One region of the Undibacterium sp. SXout7W genome, then DNA from elsewhere that is predicted to be linked to it. Evidence: predicted binding sites of a transcription regulator. Region 1 holds the regulator's gene; each other region holds the start of a gene.
The links. The regulator sigma-54, encoded in region 1, starts transcription at its own class of promoters, with help from an activator protein. The targets are predictions, from matches to a motif close to TGGCANGNAANCTGCTTT.
Positions count from the first base shown of each region.

Region 1 (7,870 bases):
GGACGACATGGCAAGTGCACCGCCCAGTGCAAATCCGGCTTCCCAACTGATATGAAAATAATGCGGCAGCCAACGACTCGCGAGCCAGCCAGTGATCATACTGGCCAGAATCGTCACCAGCACCTGCGCCATACCAAGGCCAAATACTGCTTTGCGCATGGACATGAGTTTGGCCAGAGAAAATTCAAGGCCAATAGAAAACATCAAGAACACAACACCAAATTCTGCCAGTTCGCTGGTGACGTGGCTTTCCTGAACCACGCCGAATCCGTAAGGGCCAACCAGAATGCCGACCACCAGATAGCCCAGCATTGGCGGTAATTGCATCATACGAAACGCCACAACACCTAAAACAGCGGCGCCGAGCAACGACAGGGTGATATCAAGTGCATTCATACGGGTCGTACTCAAATAAAAATGGATGGACGGTCAAGCATATGGAAGCGATCTGACAAAGTCAGTCAGCCTCATTCAAGGTTGTACAGGTTCCTGGTGAGCATACCACTTGCACACTGATAGCGCGTTTCACAGGAAAGCCATAGTCGATGCACGCGGATTGATACACGCAGGTCGCACACCAGTACCCGACCGATGCGATGCAGGCTCAGCACAGGTAAAGTCATTGGCGATAGCGGAGACCACAGGCGTCATGCGTGTTGCTACCATGAACATATTTTTAACATTATTGCCGATTTATCGCATCTAAATAATGAATTACGGCAAACATTATTCATTACGTTACAACTGGCAGAGTTTTTGCTTTAAGAATTTCGTTTATACTTCTGCCATGAATGAACTGAATGAAACCACTAATTCCGGCAATGCTTCCGAGAAGACAGCGCAGATAGCCGCTGAGCGCGCGCTTCAGCTTGCGCGGAACACATTACAAATTGAAGCAGATGCACTGCTTGCTTTGCAGCAGCGCCTGAGCAACGGCGATGCTGCAACTTTTACGGATGCCGTCAGGTTGTTGCTGAGTTGCAACGGCAGAGTCGTTGTTTCTGGCATCGGGAAATCCGGTCATATTGCCCGTAAAATCTCAGCCACATTCGCATCCACTGGCACACCGTCCTTCTTTATTCATCCGGCAGAAGCTGCCCACGGTGATCTCGGCATGGTGACGCCGCAAGATGTATTGATTGCGATATCGTATTCTGGCGAAGCATCTGAATTGATGTCCATCCTGCCCATTATCAAACGACTGGGTGTCAAACTGATTGCGATCACCGGCAATCCTCAGTCGAGTCTGGGTAAACTGGCCGACGTCCATCTGAACGTCTACGTTAGCAAAGAAGCATGTCCTTTAAACCTGGCACCGACGGCCAGCACAACCACAACGCTGGCGATGGGCGATGCGCTGGCAGTCGCGGTGCTGGATGCGCGTGGCTTCAGGGAAGAAGACTTTGCGCGGTCACATCCCGGTGGGGCGCTTGGACGCCGCTTACTGACACACGTGCGTGATGTCATGCGTACTGGTGACGCCATCCCTCAAGTAACGCCGGACACCACATTAGTCAACGCCTTACTGGAAATCACCAAAAAAGGTATGGCAATGACTGCCGTAGTCGATGAACAACAACACATCATCGGCGTGTTCACTGATGGTGATTTACGCCGCCTGATGGAGAGTGTCCGTGATTTCACACAAATCAGCATCGCCGACGTCATGCACAAAAATCCGCGCAGCATACGTGCGGAGCAACTCGCTGTAGAGGCGGTAGAAGTGATGGAAACCCATCGCATTAATCAGTTACTGGTCGCTGACGACAGCGGAAAACTGGTTGGCGCTCTGCATATTCATGACCTGACGCGTGCCAAGGTAATCTGATGATGACTGCACAACAACGAGCGGCGCAAGTCCGGCTGATGATTTTTGATGTTGACGGTATCCTGACTGACGGCAGCCTGCAATTCGGGCCGGAAGGCGAAGCATTGAAAACATTCAATGTGCTGGATGGTCAGGGCATCAAGCTATTACAACAGCATGGTGTGGAAACGGCCATCATCAGTGCACGCAATTCCGCTATCGTGACAAAGCGCGCCACAGATCTGGGCATCACGCATATCTGTCAGGGCATTCATGATAAAAAAAATGCTTTTCTGGAATTGATCAATCGTTTATCAATTCCCGCGCAGGCCTGTGGCTTCATCGGTGATGATGTGATCGATTTACCGGTGCTGACACGCGTCGGATTTGCTGCCAGTGTGCCCAATGGCCATCTCGAAGTACGTCAGCGGGTTCATTATGTGACAACCCAATCTGGCGGCAAAGGCGCAGCGCGCGAAGTCTGTGATTTTATCTTGCAGGCACAGGGGAAATACGATCAGGCTCTGGCAGAATTTTTATCATGAAACCACTCTTGACTGCAGATCGTTTCCGCATCTGGCTAGGCGTTGTTTTGCTGGCTGTGGTGGCGCTCGGCAGTTTCTGGATGATGGAAGTATTACGCCGCTCGGGTGAAGACGAACAGAATAAATCCTCGGTGCGCAGTGAGCCGGATTATTATGTGGAAAAATTTAACTTTATCCGCCTGTCCAATAGCAACAATCCCAACTATCACATCACCGGTGACAGACTGATTCATCTGCCGAAATCCGACAGCTTTGAAATTCTGCAACCACGCATCAATAGTTTTGATGAAGAAAAAACGCCTGTTCACATTCGTGCTGACAAGGCTGTCATAGAAGAAAAAAACGCTGAGATCACACCACAACGTGAACATGACGTCGTGCATTTATATGACAACGTCAGCATGGAGCGCCCTGAAAGCCCGAATTCCCATTATTTGCAGTTACAGACAGACTATCTGATGCTATTGCCGGATGACGACATCATCAAGACAGATAAGGCAGTCAATATTCTCACCGCCAATGCAGAAACCAATGCGATAGGTATGCTGGCGAATAACGCCACACAACAAATGCAACTGATGAGCAAAGTACGCGTACGCCTGAAAAAATCTGGCAAAGCGCTCATCCCACAACATTCCAGAGAATAGAAAGAGCACACCATGCGCTTGCAGAATATCTCCCTCTCTGTTGCAGACAAACAAGCTGGTCAACGATACCGGCAACTGCTGAGCATACTCGCCAGCAGTGTTTTGCTGTTCGGCAGTGCCCACGCCGAAAGAGCTGACAGCCTCAAAGAAACCAATATTGAAGCAGAACACTCTATCAGTGATGGTAAAAAAAATATCGTCACCCTGACAGGCGATGTCAAGCTGACACGCGGTACATTGATCGTCAAAGCCGAGCGTGCTGTCGTCACCGAAGCCGCTGACGGCCATCAGCACGCAACGCTCTACGGCAAACCAGGTGCCACTATTACCTTTCGTCAGAAACGCGATGGCGGGCCGGACTTATGGATAGAAGGTGAAGCAGAACGTGCTGAATACGATGAAAAAACTGAGCTGGTCAAATTCATCACCAGAGCCCGTGTCAAATATCTGGAAGGAAAAAAAGTCACCCAGGAACAGGAAGGTGAATTTTTATCTTATGACAGTAAAAACGATGTCTTCATCGGCACTAACTCCAGCAGCGGTCAACAAATTCCGGGCGGTGGTCGTATCAAGCTGACATTGCAACCAAAGCCAGAAAAACAGGTGAACTGAGATGACTGTGAACGACAGTACCCTGATCATTCAAGGCCTGCAAAAACGCTATGGTGCGAGGCAAGTGGTGCGCGATGTATCGCTGCAAGTAAAGAGCGGAGAAGTCGTTGGCCTGCTGGGTCCCAATGGTGCCGGTAAAACCACCTCGTTTTATATGATCGTCGGGCTGGTTCCTTCCGATGCCGGCGAGATACTCATCAATGGCACGGATATTTCTCACCTGCCGATCCACCAGCGCGCCACGCTGGGATTATCATATTTGCCGCAAGAAGCATCGGTATTCCGGAAATTATCTGTCGAAGATAACATTCGTGCGGTACTGGAATTGCAAAAAGACGAGCAAGGAAAATTTTTAAATAGTCGAGAAATCGACCAGCGTCTGAATAATTTGCTGGCTGATTTACAAATCGAAAAAATTCGTGAAAATCAGGCGTTGTCACTTTCCGGAGGCGAACGTCGCCGCGTGGAAATTGCCCGCGCACTGGCAACCAATCCACGTTTTGTGTTGCTGGATGAACCGTTTGCCGGCGTCGATCCGATTGCCGTGATTGAGATTCAACGTATCGTGGGGTTTCTCAAAGAACGTCGTATAGGTGTGCTGATCACTGACCACAATGTGCGTGAAACGCTGGGAATCTGCGATCACGCTTACATCATCAATCAAGGCGCAGTGCTGGCCAGCGGTAAGCCAGATGACATTATTCAAAATGAGTCAGTGCGTCGGGTCTATCTGGGAGAGCATTTCCGCATGTGACGGGAATCATCATGAAACAAAGCCTGCAACTACGTACCTCACAACATCTGGCACTGACGCCACAATTGCAGCAATCCATCCGATTACTGCAATTGTCGACGCTGGAGCTTCATCAGGAACTGGAAACTCTTCTGGTAGAGAATCCTTTGCTTGAACGTGTCGACGATCCACTCGACAACGCCGTACGCCTGCTGGCAGATGGCGCCATTTCCAGCAACAATACGAATGCCGATGCTGGCATGCAAACAACAGGCAATACAGACGAGCACGCGCCTGCTGCAAGTGATGCTGGTGGCGATGCCGATACGGCCCCGATCAATGATGCCGTCAGTGCCAGCGATAACGACTGGAGCTTTGATGACGTGCCTCAGGGCGGGCATTCATCTGAAGAAGACGAAGGCCGTTCACAACTGGAATCTGCTCACACGACACTGCATGAGCATTTACAGGAGCAGATGCGACTGAATCTGCGCGAGCCACGTGATCGGGCGCTGCTTGAACTGATTATCGATGCAATAGATGACAACGGTTATCTGATCGAAACGCTGGAAGAAATTCATGCCAGTTTGCCGCTGGAACTTGGTGTCGAACTGGAAGAACTCTCGTTTGCACTGTCCATGCTGCAAAGTTTTGATCCACCGGGTGTCGGTGCCCGTACACCTGCGGAATGTCTGGCATTGCAGATCAAACGCATGCCCAAAATCGCCTTTGTCACGCGTCGCCTGGCATTGCAGATTGTAGAAACACAACTCACTCTTTTCGCCCAGCGGGATTTCAACAAACTAAAAAAACTTCTCGATTGCGATGACGAAGATTTGCGCGAGGCCCAGACCGTGATACGCCAATGCAAACCACGTCCTGGTGCTGTATTTGCAGAAACGGATTCCGATTTCGTCGTACCCGATGTCATCGTCAAAAAATCAGGCAATGGCTGGCAAGTGTTACTGAATCAGGATGTCATGCCAAAGCTGCGCGTCAGCAGCATGTACGCCAACATCATGAAACAAAATCGTGGTGAAACCGGCATGGGTTCGCAATTGCAGGAGGCACGCTGGCTGATCAAAAATATGCGGCAACGTTTTGATACTATTTTGCGCGTTGCACAAGCGATAGTGGAAAGACAACGCAACTTTTTTACTCACGGTGCTGTTGCCATGCGCCCCCTTGTTTTGCGCGAAATAGCTGATACACTAGGATTACACGAGAGCACTATTTCTCGCGTAACGACTCAGAAATACATGCTGACGCCGCATGGGATGTTTGAGTTGAAGTATTTTTTCGGCAGCCATGTCGCGACGGAAACAGGAGGCGAAGCATCTTCCACCGCGATACGTGCACTCATCAAGCAGTTGATAGGAGCAGAAGACCAGAAAAGCCCACTCTCTGACAGTAAAATTGCAGACATGCTGGGTGAACAGGGCATGGTAATTGCCCGAAGGACAGTTGCCAAATACCGTGAAGCCCTCAAAATACCACCAGTCAGTTTGCGAAAATCTTTGTAAGTAGTCCTTGTAATCACGGTTTGAATTGCTATATATGATTTAGCTCAAAATAATTCCGATGAAATGAGCGCATCGTTATAGCAAGTAACATCACCATAGGAGCACAGTATGAATCTCACCATCAGTGGACATCACGTCGAAGTTACTCCTGCAATTCGTGAATATGTACATACCAAGCTGGAACGCATCCGGCGCCACTTCGACCAAGTCATTGATATTGCCGTTATTCTGACGGTCGATAAGCTCCGGGAGAAAGAAAAACGACATAAAGCGGACATTAACCTGCACATCAGCGGTAAAGATATCCACGTAGAAAGTCTGTCGCATGATCTGTATTCTGCCATTGATACCCTGATCGACAAACTTGATCGTCAGGTGATCAAACACAAAGATAAAATTCAGGACCATCAGCATGATGCCATCAAGCACATTCCTGATCCGGCCTCTGCCTCATAATTTCTGCGGTTAGGGAAGACTTAAAAAGGACGCAATATTGCGTCCTTTTTTGCGATCTCTGCAATCGCGTGACGAGGATGATCGTCAACGTTAGAATGTCTGTCTCTACACTACTCAACGGTATTTTTCATGAGCGAATACGTACACACCTCTATCCGGAACAAAATCGGCTTTATCATGCTGGATCGCCCGAAGGCACTGAACTCCTTATCGCTGGACATGGTACGTACAATCACTGAAAGTCTGTTGCAATGGCGAGACAATGACGAAGTGAATGCTGTCTTCATTTACAGCAGCAGTGAAAAAGCATTTTGCGCCGGTGGTGATATTCGTTTTTTCTACGATGTAGGTACAGCAACCCCGACAGGCGACAGTGCTTTGCTGGAAGATTTTTTCACTGAAGAATATGCGCTGAATCATGTCATTCATTTTTATCCGAAGCCGTATATTGCACTGATGAATGGCGTCGTCATGGGCGGTGGGATGGGTATTGCCCAGGCTGGTTCGGATTGTGGTCTGCGCATTGTGACTGAGCGTACCAAGATGGCGATGCCGGAGGTGAATATCGGTTTATTCCCTGACGTCGGCGGCGGCTATTTTCTGTCGCGCACGCCAGGACAAATTGGCACTTATCTGGGGCTGACGGGTGAAATCATCGGGGCAGCCGATGCGCTGTATGCTGGTCTGGCCGACGTGTTTATTCCGACAGCAGAGTTACCCGCCCTGATGCAACTGCTGGAAACCACCGATAGCACCAATCGCACCGATATCCGCCATACGATCCGCACATTTGCAGCGACATTTGCAGATCAGGCTGCGCCTGCGGACAGCAAACTGGCAGCGCAACGCAACGTGATTGACCAGCACTTCAGTGGCAATCAGGTGCAAGAGATTGCCCGCCGTCTGGAAAACGACAGCAATGCCTTTGGGCAGCAAACCCTGGCAATGATGCAAAAACGTTCTCCGTTGATGATGTGTGTCACGCTGGAACAATTACGTCGCGGTGCGACGTTGTCTGTCGCAGATGATTTGCGTATGGAACGCAATATGGTGCGACATTGCTTCCGTCATGGCGAAGTGCTGGAAGGCGTGCGTGCGCTGGTTGTGGATAAAGACAACACACCACAATGGTCACCCACCTCGCTGGCAGAAGTGACAAGTGAACAAGTTGCAGGTTTTTTCAGCCAGGTCTGGCCAGAGCATGCCCACCCCTTGCGTCATCTGAACTAAATCCAGCAACGCCATCTCACCCTGGAACATAACAAAAAGGGCATGTATTTCGCATACATGCCCTTTTTTTGCTTCCCACGGCCAAAATATACTCCCCTCAGTATATAAAAACACGCCTTATTTTATATTGATGTCGGCCTGTTTTTATCAATTTATGGGGGGAGTATCTGTCTATCTCAGTGATGTGCGCCACCACCAAGATAGGCTGCCTTCACCGCCGGGTCATTTTGCAGGCTCGCTGCCGGACCATGCACTGAGATGCGGCCATTTTCCAGCACGTAACCATAATCAGCGACCGCCAACGCTGCGGCAGCAAA
Region 1 covers NZ_JBMPPF010000009.1:109,315-117,184, forward strand. Annotated here, with positions in the region: gene ACO0LB_RS10675 (monovalent cation:proton antiporter-2 (CPA2) family protein) at 1-396, opposite strand, end outside; gene ACO0LB_RS10680 (hypothetical protein) at 526-672, opposite strand; gene ACO0LB_RS10685 (KpsF/GutQ family sugar-phosphate isomerase) at 788-1,828, shown strand; gene ACO0LB_RS10690 (KdsC family phosphatase) at 1,828-2,352, shown strand; gene lptC (LPS export ABC transporter periplasmic protein LptC) at 2,349-2,999, shown strand; gene lptA (lipopolysaccharide transport periplasmic protein LptA) at 3,012-3,611, shown strand; gene lptB (LPS export ABC transporter ATP-binding protein) at 3,613-4,365, shown strand; gene ACO0LB_RS10710 (RNA polymerase factor sigma-54) at 4,377-5,867, shown strand; gene hpf (ribosome hibernation-promoting factor, HPF/YfiA family) at 5,976-6,323, shown strand; gene ACO0LB_RS10720 (enoyl-CoA hydratase/isomerase family protein) at 6,453-7,553, shown strand; gene ACO0LB_RS10725 (ABC transporter ATP-binding protein) at 7,730-7,870, opposite strand, start outside.

Region 2 (7,870 bases), on a different contig from region 1:
TGAGCGCAGTACCCAGGCGCCAAGAGGCAAAATGAGTCCAGACTCCTCGGCCAGTGGGATAAATTCGGCAGGGGAAATCAGATTTTTTTGTGGGTGTACCCAGCGTATCAGGGCTTCAGCACCGATCAATTTTCCTTGGTGGTTAATTTGCGGTTGGTAATACAGAACGAATTGCTCCTGAGCGATACCGATGCGCATATCGCTCTCCATCGCCGCACGTGCGCTGACGATGTTAAGCATATCGGGATCAAAGAAGCACAGAGAATTGCCACCTTCTGATTTGGCTTCGTACATGGCAACTTCTACTTGTTTGAGTAGTTCTTCGGCAGATTCGTTGTGCTGCCCATACAAGGCAATACCGATGCTGGCACTGCTATGGTATTCCAGATGGTCGAGTTCATACGGATGCTTCAGATCGGCCAGTATGTTGGTGGTAATGAATTTGGCTTCAATTGCTGCGTCACGAATGTTATCGCTCAAATCTTCCAAAATCAGAACAAATTCATCTCCCCCCAGTCTTGCCAGGGTATCGCCCTTGCGTACGCTATTGACCAGGCGTTTTGCAACGTGTTGCAATAATAAATCACCTTTCCCATGACCACTGGTGTCGTTAATTGTTTTGAAATTATCGAGATCAAGAAACAAAATCGCACCGTAACGCTTGCTGCGCGTGTTGGCAATCAACGCATGTTGTAATCTGTCAAGCAACAGCCGGCGATTGGGAAGGCCGGTCAGAGGATCATGATAGGCAAGGTGTTCGAGTTTTGCTTCTGTCGCTTTGCGCTGCGTGATGTCGAGCATCGTGCCGACGTAATTAACCGTGTGACCATCGGCAGATTTGACAGCCGTGATCGTCAGCCATTCGGGATAGACTTCCCCATTTTTTCGGCGATTCCAGATTTCACCCTGCCAATAACCAGATGTTTCTAATTGGCTGGCCATCTCAATATAGTAGCTGTCCCCGTGCAAGCCCGACTTCAGGAGACTGGTTGTTTTGCCGATAGCCTCTTCGCGGCGATAGCCGGTGATGCGGGTAAAGGCGTGATTAACGCGTAGAATTTTTCTCTGTGCATCAGTGATGACCATGCCTTCCTGACCTTCAAATGCAATTGCAGCAATCCGCAGATCGTCTTCAGCTTGTTTGCGATCAGTAATATCTTGCACGATACCTAAGTGATGCTTCACCTGTCCATTTTCATCTTTATCAAATTCAATTTGGGAATGTATCCAGCGAATCTGATCATTGATGATGATTCTGTGCTCCAGCGCGCAGCCACTCTCCGCAGAAACATTTTTCCATGCTAATTTAACTGCAGCTTTATCTTCAGGATGTATGCGCTCCAGTATTAATTTACAACTTACTTTTTGTTCCGGAGGTAAGTGCCATATTCTGCGAGCTTCTTTGGAGAAGCGGATATGCTGATAATCCGGAGTAGAGATCCAGCTACCAGTTTTTGAGATGGTCTGGGCTCTGTTGAGGTCTGCTTCACTTGCTTCCAACTCTGCCGTTCGTTGCGCAATAGCGATGTGCAAACCCTTTTTTTGCTCTCGTATGGCAAGCAATAATTGCACGAGGTAGGCAAGCATGCTGCTGAACACCAGGCCTAATAAAATATTGATAATTAATCGATATGGAACATGATTATTTGTATGACTGGATACCTCCAGCGTCCAGACGGCATTAGGAAGATGAAAGGCTTGTTTGATTGTTTCTTCCGGTTTGTACTCATCACTTTGAGTGATGATTTGTTGAGCACCGTTGATGGGGTTAATACGCCATAACTTGTATTCGTATCCACGTTGTTCCAGTTGCGGCAACGCTGCATCAGAGACTACTTTGGGTAAGGAAATAACAGCCGATACTAATCCCCAAAACTGCTTTTTCCCTTCTTCATTTGTCAGGAAAATAGGGAGGCGACCAATTACTCCCATGCCGCCTTGCGTTAATTCTAATGGGCCAGCTAAGGTCAATTGCCCTGTATCACGAGCAAGTAGTGCTTCCGACTTTCTGTTTGAATCTGTTAGCAAATTAATGCCCGTACCTTTTGCTTTCCAGGACCGGGGTACAACATTGCTGGTAATTCCACCGGGTGCTGCATACAGCGCACTCACTCCAGTGTGATAGGTCAATATTTCAGCTGCAAATGAGTCAAAATGATCAATGTTCCCATTGCTATCTACGATTAATGCAGCAAGTGCGTAGGTTGCAGACAATGCCTGTTCTATATTTCTTTGTAGTGAATGTGCATGAACGCGAGCCAGATCATTGGTAAATGTTCTTTCTTCCTTGCGTTGAATTTTTTCAAATTCGAGAATAATTCCGCAGCAGGCAATCACCGACAAAAAAAATGTCAGAATAGAATAAAAAGATGGCCTTTTTGAAAAATAAGATGGCAGCGGAGACATGTTCAATGATGACGAAAGACAAATTACTGCGTTAATAATATATTACGCAATGATTAAGCGATTTGCTGGCGTGCGCAGTTATTGTCGAGTTGCAAACAATAACTGTCGATTAAATGAGAGTCAATCTCATTTAAGTAAAAGGAAATTATAATTGATTTAAATCAATTTCTTTTTGGAAATTAATTCAGGCAGTAAATTAAGTAATTAATTGAAATAATACGCTTATGTATTTGCGTTTCACATTCCATGTTAGGTGAATAAGTCTGATGTTTAGTGGCAAAAAATTTCATGTGCCAATTTTATAATTTTTGTTCTTACTTGCATGAAGTATAAGCCCTGTTATTTCACCAAATAAGTGCATAATTAATTCCTGCAAATATAAATGCACCAAAATAATTCATTTTATTTGTTTTGCACTTATTTTGTGCGTTGTTATTTTGGATATTCTGATTCTCATCCTTCTGTTTAGTCCAGAAATCAGCACAAAAACAAGTATTTAGAAAAAAACTTATTTGAGACAGTTAATCTGGAAGATGGCATGGATTCTGCTATCATTGCCTATTGAGTTTGACCGTCATATTTTTCTGTAAAGATTTAGCGCAGTTTATTTGGCAGGCAAAATAACTCAGCAATTTCCGAATTTATTTTTAGCTCTATTTGAGGAGTTTCACATGGCAATGACAGCCGCAGAAGTCTTGAAAATGGCGAAAGACAACGAAGTTAAATTCGTTGATTTCCGCTTTGCTGATACACGAGGCAAAGAACAGCACGTAACTGTTCCAGTTTCCCAGTTCGATATCGATAAATTCGAATCTGGCCACGCATTTGACGGCTCGTCTATCGCAGGCTGGAAAGGTATCGAAGCATCTGACATGATTTTGATGCCAGATCCAAATACAGCAAATATCGATCCGTTTATGGAAGAAACGACATTGTTCATGCAATGCGACGTTATCGAGCCAGCAGATGGTAAAGGTTATGACCGTGATCCACGTTCCATCGCGAAACGTGCTGAGGCATATCTGAAATCCTCCGGTATCGGCGATACAGCGTTTTTTGGACCAGAACCAGAATTCTTTATTTTTGACAGCGTTCGCTGGAAAATCGATATGTCTGGTTGCTTCGTGAAGATTGATTCTGAAGAAGCTTCCTGGACGACAGGCGAAAAACTGGAAGGTGGCAATACTGGTCATCGTCCAACAGTTAAAGGCGGTTACTTCCCAGTTCCACCAGTCGACAGCTTCCAGGACATGCGTTCTGAAATGTGTCTGATTCTGGAATCTTTGGGCATTCCAGTCGAAGTACATCACCATGAAGTAGCTGGCGCAGGTCAAAATGAGATCGGCACTAAATTCTCTACATTGGTTGAGCGTGCTGATTGGACGCAAAATCTGAAATACGTTGTATGGAATGTTGCTCATACCTACGGTAAAACAGCGACTTTCATGCCTAAGCCTATCGTTGGCGACAACGGCTCTGGTATGCACGTTCACCAATCTATCTGGAAAGATGGCAAAAACCTGTTTGCAGGTGATGGCTACGCTGGTTTGTCTGATTTTGCACTGTATTACATCGGCGGTATCATCAAGCACGCTCGCGCACTGAACGCGATCACGAATCCAGGTACCAATTCTTACAAGCGTTTGGTTCCAGGTTATGAAGCACCAGTAAAATTGGCTTACTCTGCTAAAAACCGTTCTGCCTCGATTCGTATCCCTTATGTTGCTAATCCAAAAGGTCGTCGTGTTGAAGCACGTTTCCCGGACCCTCTGGCAAATCCATACCTGTGCTTTTCTGCATTGATGATGGCGGGTCTGGACGGCGTTCAGAACAAGATTCATCCGGGCGAAGCTGCATCTAAAGATCTGTATCACTTGCCACCAGAAGAAGACGCGTTGATCCCAACAGTCTGCCATTCTCTGGAGCAAGCGTTGGAAGCTTTGGATAAAGACCGTGAATTCTTGACACGTGGTGGTGTGTTCAGCGACAGCATGATTGATGCTTACATCGAATTGAAAATGCAAGATGTACAGCGTATGCGCATGACGACACATCCAGCTGAATTCGATATGTACTACTCTCTGTAATTGAGATGAGTTACCAAAAGCGGGGGAAACCCCGCTTTTTTTATTTGCACAGTCTGGTTCCAGTAATTGTGCTGCTTCGCGGCATGACATACACTAGATGCCTGTCATTAATGATTGTTTTGATATGAACCGACTCTTGATTGGCCTGGCTTTTATCCTCTGCGCACAAGGCGTTGCTTATGCGCAGGCAGATGTGTATTTGTGTGTGGACGAGAACGGTAAAAAAGAATACAAAAACACGGGCGCGACGAAAGGGTGTAAGCGCGTCGACTTGCCCGGCATCACTGTCGTACCAGCTCCCGTGTTACCACCTGCGACAAAAAAGACGCAAGGTGCCAAGACTTCTGCCGGACCTTCTGATTTTCCGAAGGTGGATGAGGGAACGCAAAAAGCTCGTGATTCAGATCGCAAACAAATTCTTCAGGATGAGTTAAAAACGGAAGAGCAAAAATTGGCTGACCTGAAAAAGGAGTACAACAATGGTGAGCCGGAACGTCGCGGTGATGAGCGTAATTTTGCCAAGTATCAGGAACGCACCACAATGATGAAAGAAAATATTGCACGCACCGAAAAAAACATAGAAGCGCTCCGCCGTGAACTTAGTAATTTGAAATAATTTTACCTATTCCATGCTGGTTTTATACATCATCAGTATGTTGCAGGCATGATGCTTGCCTAACTGGGTCGCTATTGGCGACCTTTTTTTATGGATCATCTTGAAAACTCTTCTTACATCATTTGCTGGCCTGGACTTACTGACGTCTGCCGTCATTGTATTAAATCCAGATGGCTGCATTATGTTTGCGAATGCAGCGGCCGAAAGCTTGCTGGATAGTTCGTTTAAATCACTGACGCATCAGAAACTTGGTGATTTGTTTTTAAATGGTAATGAACTATTGGCGGTATTTCATCAGGCGGTAGAGCATCAATTTGCGGATAAACGTCAGGATTTGACTTTGGAGCGTGTCGGGCGAGAGCCCTTGCATGTTCATAGTATCGTGACCGCCTTGGATAATCCTGAGATGCCAGTATTGATCGAATTGCGAGAGAACGTTCAGCAACTCAAACTGGATCGTGAAGAGCGAATGCTGGATCAAAGCAAGGCGAATAAAGAGCTTATTCGTAATCTTGCTCACGAGATTAAGAATCCTCTTGGCGGTATCCGTGGCGCAGCCCAATTGCTTGAACTTGAGTTACCAGAGCGACACTTGCGTGAACTGCGCGAATATACGCAGGTTATTATCAAAGAGGCTGATCGTTTACAAACGCTGGTTGATCGTTTATTGGCTCCTCACCGCTTGCCGCATATTGTTGGTGATGTGAATATCCACGAAGTATGCGAGAGGGTAAGAAGTCTGATCGTCGCTGAGTTTCCGCAGGGTTTATCTATCATGCGTGACTACGACCTGTCGATTCCAGAGTTTCGGGGGGATAAAGAGCAACTGATTCAGTCCGTGTTAAACATCGCGCATAACGCTGCACAAGCACTCAATGAGCGTATCCGACAGGGTGACGCGCGTCTGATCTTCAAGACGCGGGTAGTGCGTCAAATCACTCTGGCGAAAGTGCGCTATAGGCTGGCATTAGATTTGCATATCATTGATAACGGTCCTGGAATTCCTCCCGAGATTCGTAACCGCATTTTTTATCCTCTGGTATCAGGAAGAGATGGCGGTAGCGGTCTGGGGCTGACTTTGGCACAAACTTTCGTTGAGCAACATATGGGTGTCATCGAATGTGAGAGCCGGCCCGGATATACGGATTTCAGAATCCTGATTCCACTGCCTTGAAGCAGGGGAGTGGAAAAAATAATGGCGTCAAAAGCGCTGTTCCCAACCGATATGTTTAAACCTGACAGTTAGACGACAATATGAAACCAATCTGGATAGTGGATGATGACGATTCAATTCGCTGGGTGCTTGAAAAAGCCTTGGCCCGTGAGAGTCTCATTACAAAAAGTTTTACGAATGCACGTGATGCCATGCTTGCACTGCAGAACGATACGCCTCAGGTGCTCGTTTCTGATATCCGTATGCATGGTGCGTCTGGACTGGAGTTGTTGCAAACAGTAAAGGCAAAGCATCCAGGGCTTCCAGTGATTATCATGACTGCGTTTTCAGATCTGGACTCTGCAGTCGCAGCTTTTCAGGGCGGTGCTTTTGAGTATCTTGCCAAGCCGTTTGATCTTGATAAGGCCGTAGAGTTGATTCGCCGTGCTCTGGATGAGAGCTTGCGTGAATCCAGTGTTGAACAGACGATATCGGAAACCCCCGAAATACTGGGGCAAGCACCCGCGATGCAAGATGTATTTCGTGCGATCGGACGACTGTCTCAATCGAATGTCACCGTTTTGATTACGGGTGAATCTGGAAGCGGCAAAGAGCTTGTTGCCAGGGCATTACACAAACATAGTCCCCGTTCCTCGCAGCCGTTTATTGCGTTAAACACGGCAGCCATTCCCAAAGATTTGCTGGAATCCGAATTGTTTGGTCATGAACGTGGAGCCTTTACAGGTGCGCAGACAACCAGACGCGGACGTTTCGAACAGGCTGAAGGTGGAACGTTATTTCTGGATGAGATCGGCGATATGCCGTTTGATTTACAAACACGATTACTCAGAGTGCTTTCGGATGGGCATTTTTATCGCGTTGGCGGGCATCAGCCGATGAAAGCCAATGTGCGCGTCATTGCAGCCACGCATCAGAATCTGGAATCCAGAGTGAAAGATGGGTTGTTCAGGGAAGACTTATATCATCGTTTAAATGTGATTCGTCTGCGCCTGCCAAGTTTACGTGAGCGTCGTGAAGATATTCCATTGCTGATTAAATATTTTCTGACACAAAGTGCCAAGCAGTTAGGCGTAGAAGTGAAGAGAGTGTCTGAACCTGCCATGCATTTTTTATCAGGTCTCGATTTCCCGGGAAATGTGCGTCAGCTCGAAAATTTATGTAACTGGATTACGGTCATGGCACCCGGCCAGACTGTAGAAATTCCGGATTTACCTCAAGACCTGACGCCTGGCGCCCCGTCCGTTTCACACACGCATATTTCTGCTAGTGTCGAAGAGGTGGGGGGACGCGCGCATGAAGCTGCGCCACTGACTCCCGCACATGCTTCCGCTGCCAGCATGTCGGATAAAAATCTGTATCGTACTGGCGATAGTTGGACCTTGCTATTGGAAGCGGAAGCTGCCGCCATGCTGGCAGAGGGGCAGTCGGAAGTGATTGATAAATTAGGGCGCAGTTTTGAATCGGTCGTTATTAAAGCTGCCTTGAAACACACGCACGGACGTAAGAATGATGCTGCGATACGGCTCGGAATCGGGCGTAATACCATTACGAGAAAGATTCAGGAGTTAGGTATTGACGGCGCTAAAG
Region 2 covers NZ_JBMPPF010000010.1:3,113-10,982, reverse strand. Annotated here, with positions in the region: gene ACO0LB_RS11040 (EAL domain-containing protein) at 1-2,406, opposite strand, end outside; gene glnA (type I glutamate--ammonia ligase) at 3,078-4,493, shown strand; gene ACO0LB_RS11030 (DUF4124 domain-containing protein) at 4,618-5,109, shown strand; gene glnL (nitrogen regulation protein NR(II)) at 5,210-6,283, shown strand; gene ntrC (nitrogen regulation protein NR(I)) at 6,364-7,870, shown strand, end outside.
Region 2: the regulator sigma-54 is predicted to act here: its motif matches at 2,941-2,958, upstream of glnA (type I glutamate--ammonia ligase).

Region 3 (7,870 bases), on a different contig from region 1:
AAAACGGATCAGTGTTGCCGGCGCAGGCGTGATTGGTCAGGCGCATATTGCCGTGATACAAGCCTGCGTAGAGGCAGAACTTGCCAGCATTGTCGATCCATCGCCAGCCGCACAGATACTGGCAAAACAGGCTGGTGTTCGCTGTTTTTCCTCTATCGATGACATGCTGGCATCGGGTCAGCCCGATGCGATTGTGTTGGCGACGCCGAACCCGTTGCATGTGCCGCAAGCATTGCAATGTATCAGTGCAGGTTTGCCTGTTTTGCTGGAAAAACCTGTAGCGACTTCAGTGGCTGAAGGCGAGTCCCTACTCAAGATCAGTCAGCAAACGGGTGCAAAAATACTGATAGGACATCATCGTGCGCATAGCCCGATTATGCACAAGGCCAGACAAGTGATCGCTTCTGGTCAGTTAGGAACGCTGGTCAGCGTCATGGGAAGCGCGACATTTATGAAACCGGATCAGTATTTTCGGGATGGACCATGGCGGGCACAGGTGGGTGGTGGCCCTTTGCTGCTGAATATGATTCATGAAGTGCATAATTTGCGCGTGCTCTGCGGCGATATCGTCGCGGTACAGGCATTTTCCAGCCACGCTACCCGTCAATTTGATGTGGAAGATACAGTGGCGATTAATCTGAGATTTGCTAACGGTGTTCTGGGAAATTTCATGTTGTCAGATACCGCTGCCTGTGCCCGCAGCTGGGAGCAGACGTCACAGGAAAACAAAGCTTATGCCAGCTATCACGATGAAGACTGCTATGTCGTTACGGGAACCAATGGTAGCTTATCGATACCAACAATGCGTTTGAAAACCTATCCGCGTCCTGAAGATCGTTCTTGGTGGAAGGAATTTGAAGTGGGAACAGTTGGACTGGTCAGAGCTGATCCATTGAAGTTACAGATGGAGCATTTTATCCGCGTAATAAAGGGCGACGCTGAGCCTTTGGTGACTGTCCGGGATGGCTTACTCAATCTGCGAATAACCGAGGCAATTATTGATGCGGCGCGTACAGGGCAGGTAGTGTATCTGGAGGGATAATCAATGGAGATTGCCCCGGTCATGACAGCGGTTGGGCACCTGTTGTGTTGATGAAGTGACTCGGTGAAAGTGAACAGGTGATTTTGTGTAACGAGGATTTGTGTAACGAGGAGCTTTATCGGCTCCTCGTTGTTTTTTTTGCGTTCGAATGACAAAAAAGCTGGCAGAGTAATCTGCCAGCCAAAGCCGGAAGAGGTGGAGAGACCAATTCCGGATCGCTTCGCAATCGTGACTATGAAATGGAGTTCAGCAAAATCTTATTTAGATGCAAGCTTGAATACCCATACAGAACCGCCTTGTTCCAGGTAGTTAACTTTAGAGGCAACGTCACCGCCCCACAAAGGAACTGCACCACCCCAACCGGAGACAACGGCAACATATTGTGTGTCACCTTCTTGCCAAGTGATTGGAGGAGCAACTACGCCGGAGCCAGTCTGGAATTTCCACAGTTCTTTACCTGTACGTGCATCAAGTGCTTTCAGGAAGCCTTCTGGTGTTCCGTAAAAGACCAGATCGCCAGCTGTAGACATGACACCACCCCAGAGTGGAGCGGCATTTTTGTTTTCCCAAACGATTTTGCCTGTTTTAGGATCCATCGCGCGCAAAGCACCGATGTAGTCATCATGCAATGTCTTGATGGTAAAGCCCGCACCCAGATAAGCACCGCCCTTTTTGTAAGTGACTGGCTCATTGTGGATTTCCATGCCCCATTCATTGGCAGGCACATAGAACAGATTGGTCTTAGGGCTATATGCCATTGGCATCTGGTTTTTACCACCGAGGAAAGACGGAACAGCAAAGACCGTCGAGCCTGTTTTTCCATCACCTTTTGTCGGATCGCCAGGACGATTGGCATCAACAAAATTAGGACGACCAGTTTTCAAATCAATACTGGTTGCCCAGGTAATTTTCTTCACGAATGGGAAGGCATTTTCCAGCTTACCTGTCGTTGCATCGATCACGTAGAAGAAACCGTTACGGTCGGCTTTTCCGCCCAGACGTTTTCCACCCATGTCAAAAGTGACAAACTCATTCACGCCGTCATAATCCCAGCCATCGTGCGGCGTTGTCTGATAATGCCATTTGATCTGGCCAGTCGCCACATCGATCGCCACAGTGGAAGAGGAGTAGAGGTTGTCACCAGGACGCAAATGGCTGTTCCATGGAGAAGGGTTGCCAGTACCGAAGTAGGCCAGACCAGTTTTTGCATCAAATGTACCGCCCAGCCAGGTTGCTGCACCACCCGTTTTCCACAAGTCACCAGGCCAGGTTTTATTGGTCGTGCCAGAAATACCGATTTCTGTTTTTTTGCCGTCTTTATCGAATTTATAGCCCATGTGGCCTTCGACTGTAGGACGCACCCATACCAATTGTCCTGTGCGTGGGTCGCGGGCTTCAACGCGGCCAACGACACCAAATTCACCACCGGATACACCTGTCAGCAAGAGACCTTTGGCGATCAGCGGCGCAGCAGTGTTAGAGTAGCCAGCTGCATAGTCGTCCACTTTTTCTTTCCAGACGACGTTACCTGTATCCTGATCCAAAGCGATTAATTGGGCATCCAGCGTGCTGAAGATGACCAGATTGTCATACAGGGCAGCACCACGGTTTACCACATCGCAGCAAGGCATGATGCCTTCAGGAAGACGATGTTCGTACTTCCATAATTTGGCACCGGTCTTCATATCCAGAGCGAAAATACGTGAGTAGGAACCTGTGACAAACATTTTTCCGTTATGGATTAATGGTTGTGATTCTTGTCCACGCTGTTTTTCACCACCAAAAGAAAATGACCATGCCGGTACTAACTTGGAAACGGTTTTGGTATTGATCTGTGTCAGCGCAGAATAACGTTGACCCTCAGTACCCATACCGTAAGATAAAACGTCATTGCCAGATTTTGCGTCATTCGCAATCATCGCATCCGTGACACCTGCGGCATGTGCCGTCATGGCTCCGGAAAGCGTGCTTAGAATCAGTGTCCCTAATATTTTCTTGTACATATGCTGCTCCTATTTTATTGGTGGCTCTATGAGTCATTTTTTTGAGGGTACTGTCTTGATCAGATCAACCCCTGCGCTTAACTACGCAATCTGCGTGCCATCTTTTTTCTGCGTTAATCATGCTGAAAAGGGCGAAAAAAGACGGTTTTTCAGAATAAATGTTGCGTCAAAAATGGGCAGTGTTTCAAAACATGACAGATGCCGATGAAACACCTGATACCTTGTTTTCTCTGTTTCTACAGGAGATACATTCCAATCCTGAAAAGCAAAGAAGCCGCGTGATAGCGGCTTCTGTATGACGATGCGTGTATTGATGAGCGTGTTGTTAGGAGCTTATGAGTAAGATTGAAATAGCTTAGTTGTTATCTGCGGCCCGGCAGAAAAAATTTTTCCAATAATAAATTTTCTTCTTCATCACACATGTCAGAGCAAGTCAGGAAACGTCTTTTGATAGCGTCGTCAAAAGAACTGATTTCCTCATCCACGTTGACATCGGTATCGACATTCATTTCAATATGAGCGATATCAATTTTCAGGTTCGTATCTTTCCAGTATGACAGCTGCTCAGACGTCATGAAGAAAGGAGTGTCACCTATTTCTCCGACATAAATACTGTCTGGACCGAGATGCAGTTCATGCTGCTGATAGCACATAGGCAAACTACCTTCTTCAACTGTGCCAGACATCAATAGAATCAATGGTCCGTATTGATTCTTGAGGCTCATGAGCAGAGATATGGCGTCTTCTGTAGCAACGATGTTGTTGATGGTGTTCATTATCATCTCAGTATCCAGAAAAAAACCGCAGAGCCGGTAAGGAGCCGGGTCTGCGGTCAGTCAGTGCATTACTTTGTCAGCAACAAAGTTGAATCAGAAGAATCCGAGAGCATTCGGGCTATAGCTGACCAGCAGATTTTTAGTTTGTTGGTAGTGATCCAGCATCATCTTATGATTTTCACGGCCGATACCAGACTGCTTGTAGCCACCAAATGCTGCGTGAGCAGGATACAGGTGATAGCAGTTAGTCCAGACACGACCAGCCTGTATGCCACGACCTACGCGGAAAGCGCGGGAGCCATCACGAGTCCACAAGCCAGCGCCAAGGCCGTACAACGTATCATTGGCAATTTCCAGTGCTTCGGCTTCATCTTTGAAGGTGGTGACAGACACGACTGGGCCAAAGATTTCTTCCTGGAAGATGCGCATCTTGTTATTGCCTTCAAAAATAGTCGGCTGAACATAGTAGCCGCCTTCGAAGTCGCCACCCAGTTGCTGACGAGCGCCACCAATACGTAATGTAGCGCCTTCTTGCTTGCCGATATCCATGTAGGACAGGATTTTTTCGAGCTGTTCCTGAGATGCTTGCGCACCGATCATGGTTGAGCTGTCGAGTGGATTGCCTTGTTTGATGGCGGCAACACGCTTGACTGCACGCTCCATGAAACGCTCGTAAATCGATTCTTGAATCAATACGCGGGAAGGGCAGGTACAGACTTCACCTTGGTTCAACGCGAACATCGCAAAGCCTTCGAGACACTTATCAAAGAATGCATCGTCCTGATCCATCACATCTGCAAAGAAAATGTTTGGTGATTTTCCACCCAGTTCCAGCGTGACTGGAATCAGATTTTGCGCTGCGTATTGCATGATCAGACGACCAGTGCCGGTTTCGCCTGTGAAGGCGATTTTGGCGATACGCTTGCTGGACGCTAGTGGCTTGCCTGCTTCCAGACCAAAGCCATTGATAACATTCAATACACCTGCTGGCAACAGATCTTTGATGATATCAATCAACACCATGATCGATGCTGGTGTTTGTTCAGCTGGTTTCAGCACGATACAGTTGCCGGCAGCCAATGCTGGCGCCATCTTCCATACCGCCATCAGAATCGGGAAATTCCACGGAATAATCTGACCAACAACGCCGAGTGGCTCATGGAAATGATAAGCGTAAGTTTCGGAGTCGATCTGAGCAACAGAACCTTCCTGCGCACGGATGCAACCGGCAAAGTAACGGAAATGATCAATCGCCAGCGGAATATCTGCGGCCATGGTTTCGCGGATAGGCTTACCGTTATCGATTGTTTCTGCAGTAGCGATAGTGACCAGGTTGGCTTCGATACGATCAGCGATCTTATTCAGGATATTCGCGCGTTCTGCCTGTGATGTCTTACCCCAGCTTGCCTTAGCTGCATGAGCTGCATCCAGTGCCAGTTCTACGTCTTCTGCAGTAGAGCGGGCCACTTCGCAAAATACTTTGCCATTGATAGGGCTGACGTTTTCAAAATACGCACCCTTTACCGGAGCAACAAACTGGCCGCCAATAAAGTTGTCGTAGCGTTGCGCAAAAGGATTTTTCACGCCGAGGAAGTCTGTTGAGGTAGTGATGATAGTTCTCCTGTTTAAGTTGGCTCAGGCATGTTTGCCATCGCTATGGTTTTTTAATTACGTTGATCTGTTCATCTGTTGCATCAGTATTCTGAGCACAACAGCTATTGAGCAATCTGTGTGCCATGTCGCTTAAGGTGCGGTGGAAGCGACTTTGCCAGCACCAGCTTGTCTATGAAAACCTGACATTGAAGCTGCCAAAAGTAGCTGTTCCAGGAACTTTTGCTGACACTGTATTTTTTTCGAACAGGTGGCGTAAAAAGTGTTCCAAATTGTGTCACTTATATTTTTTGGAAATGAAAATGATCAAAAAATATATTTTCTGTCATACCAGATGCCGCATCCTTCAGCATGAAGTTTGTGGCTGTTGATCGGATGACGACGGAACGAGCAAGTGGGGAAGGTGTGTCGAGGCTGAAGGCAAAATTCAGAAGCAGCACCAGATGAATGCCGGATCAATTTCGATTGAGTTTCAGATGAATGGCATGGCTTTTGCGTATTAGCCAACAAGGTAAATTCATTCTTTCTCTTCATAAAAGTATAAAAACATGACAACAGACACCATTCGTACTGAACATCTTACGTTCATGCCTTCTGATGATTTCATCAACAATGCCACTGTTTCCGGGATGCCTGCTTATTCCGCATTGTGTGCCGAGGCTGCGCAGGATTACCAGGGATTCTGGAACCGCCTGGCAAAAGAAAATCTGCTCTGGAAACAGGAATTCACAACAACATTGAACGAATCCGAAGCGCCATTTTATAAATGGTTTGAAGATGGATTGCTCAATGTCAGCTACAACTGTCTTGACCGTAACCTGAATAATGGCAATGCAGATAAAGCGGCGATTATTTTTGAGGCGGATGGCGGAGAAGTGACCAATGTCAGTTATCGCGAATTGCATCAGAAAGTCTGTCGCTTCGCTAATGGATTGAAATCACTTGGTGTGCAAAAAGGTGATCGTGTTGTCATTTATATGCCGATGTCCGTAGAAGGCATCGTCGCCATGCAGGCTTGTGCCCGTATCGGTGCGATTCATTCCGTTGTCTTTGGTGGATTCAGCGCCAAGTCGGTACAGGAGCGCATTGTGGATGCCGGTGCAGTGGTGGTGGTGACTGCCGATCAGCAAGTGCGTGGGGGTAAATCTTTACCACTGAAGTCGATTGTGGATGAGGCATTAGCTATGGGCGCTTGCGACGCTGTGCGCCATGTAGTCGTGTATCAACGCACTGGTACTGATGTTGCGATGGTCAGTGGTCGGGATATCCTGATGCAGGATTTGGTCCGTGATCAGGATGCCATTTGTGAACCGGAATGGGTAAGTGCTGAGCATCCATTATTTATTCTCTACACATCAGGTTCTACTGGTACGCCAAAAGGCGTGCAACATTCTTCCGGTGGCTATTTGCTGTGGGCCATGCTGACGATGAAGTGGAGCTTTGATATCAAACCAACGGATATTTTCTGGTGTACTGCGGATATCGGTTGGGTGACTGGTCATAGTTATATCGCTTATGGTCCGCTGGCAGTAGGCGCGACCGAGATTGTTTTTGAAGGTGTTCCTACATATCCGGACGCAGGACGCTTCTGGAGCATGATACAAAAGCACAAGGCAACAATTTTTTACACAGCACCGACTGCGATTCGCTCGCTGATCAAGGCTGCTGATCTCGATCCTGTATTCCATCCAAGCCACTACGACTTGTCCAGTTTACGTTTGCTGGGCTCAGTCGGTGAGCCTATTAATCCGGAAGCGTGGATGTGGTTCTATAAAAATATTGGCCGTGAGCGTTGCCCGATTGTGGATACGTTCTGGCAGACAGAAACAGGCGGTCACATGATCACGCCATTGCCAGGAGCAACGCCGATGGTGCCGGGTTCCTGCACGTTACCGTTGCCGGGCATTATGGCAGCGATTGTCGATGAAACCGGTCATGAATTACCGAATGGACAAGGTGGTTTGCTGGCAGTAACCCGGCCATGGCCATCAATGATCAGAACGATCTGGAACGATCCTGAGCGTTATAAGAAAAGTTATTTTCCGGAAGAACTCGGCGGTAAGGTTTATCTGGCTGGCGATGGCGCGGTTCGTCATGCAGAGACAGGCTATTTTACGATCACAGGGCGTATTGACGATGTCCTGAATGTGTCTGGTCATCGGATGGGAACGATGGAGATTGAATCCGCGCTGGTTGCACACCCGTTGGTGGCAGAAGCTGCCGTGGTAGGTAAACCAGATGACACGACTGGTGAATCCATTTGTGCTTTTGTTGTGTTGAAACAGGCGCGACCTGTCGGTGATGATGCGAAAAAACTCGCGCAGGAATTACGCAACTGGGTTGGCAAAGAAATTGGTCCGATTGCCAAACCTAAGGAAATCCGGTTTGGCGATAATTTACCAAAAACCCGTTCCGGAAAGATTATGCGACGTTTGTTG
Region 3 covers NZ_JBMPPF010000010.1:127,404-135,273, reverse strand. Annotated here, with positions in the region: gene ACO0LB_RS11580 (Gfo/Idh/MocA family protein) at 1-1,042, shown strand, start outside; gene ACO0LB_RS11575 (PQQ-dependent methanol/ethanol family dehydrogenase) at 1,300-3,045, opposite strand; gene ACO0LB_RS11570 (DUF779 domain-containing protein) at 3,408-3,821, opposite strand; gene adh (aldehyde dehydrogenase) at 3,915-5,435, opposite strand; gene acs (acetate--CoA ligase) at 5,981-7,870, shown strand, end outside.
Region 3: the regulator sigma-54 is predicted to act here: its motif matches at 3,128-3,145, upstream of ACO0LB_RS11575 (PQQ-dependent methanol/ethanol family dehydrogenase).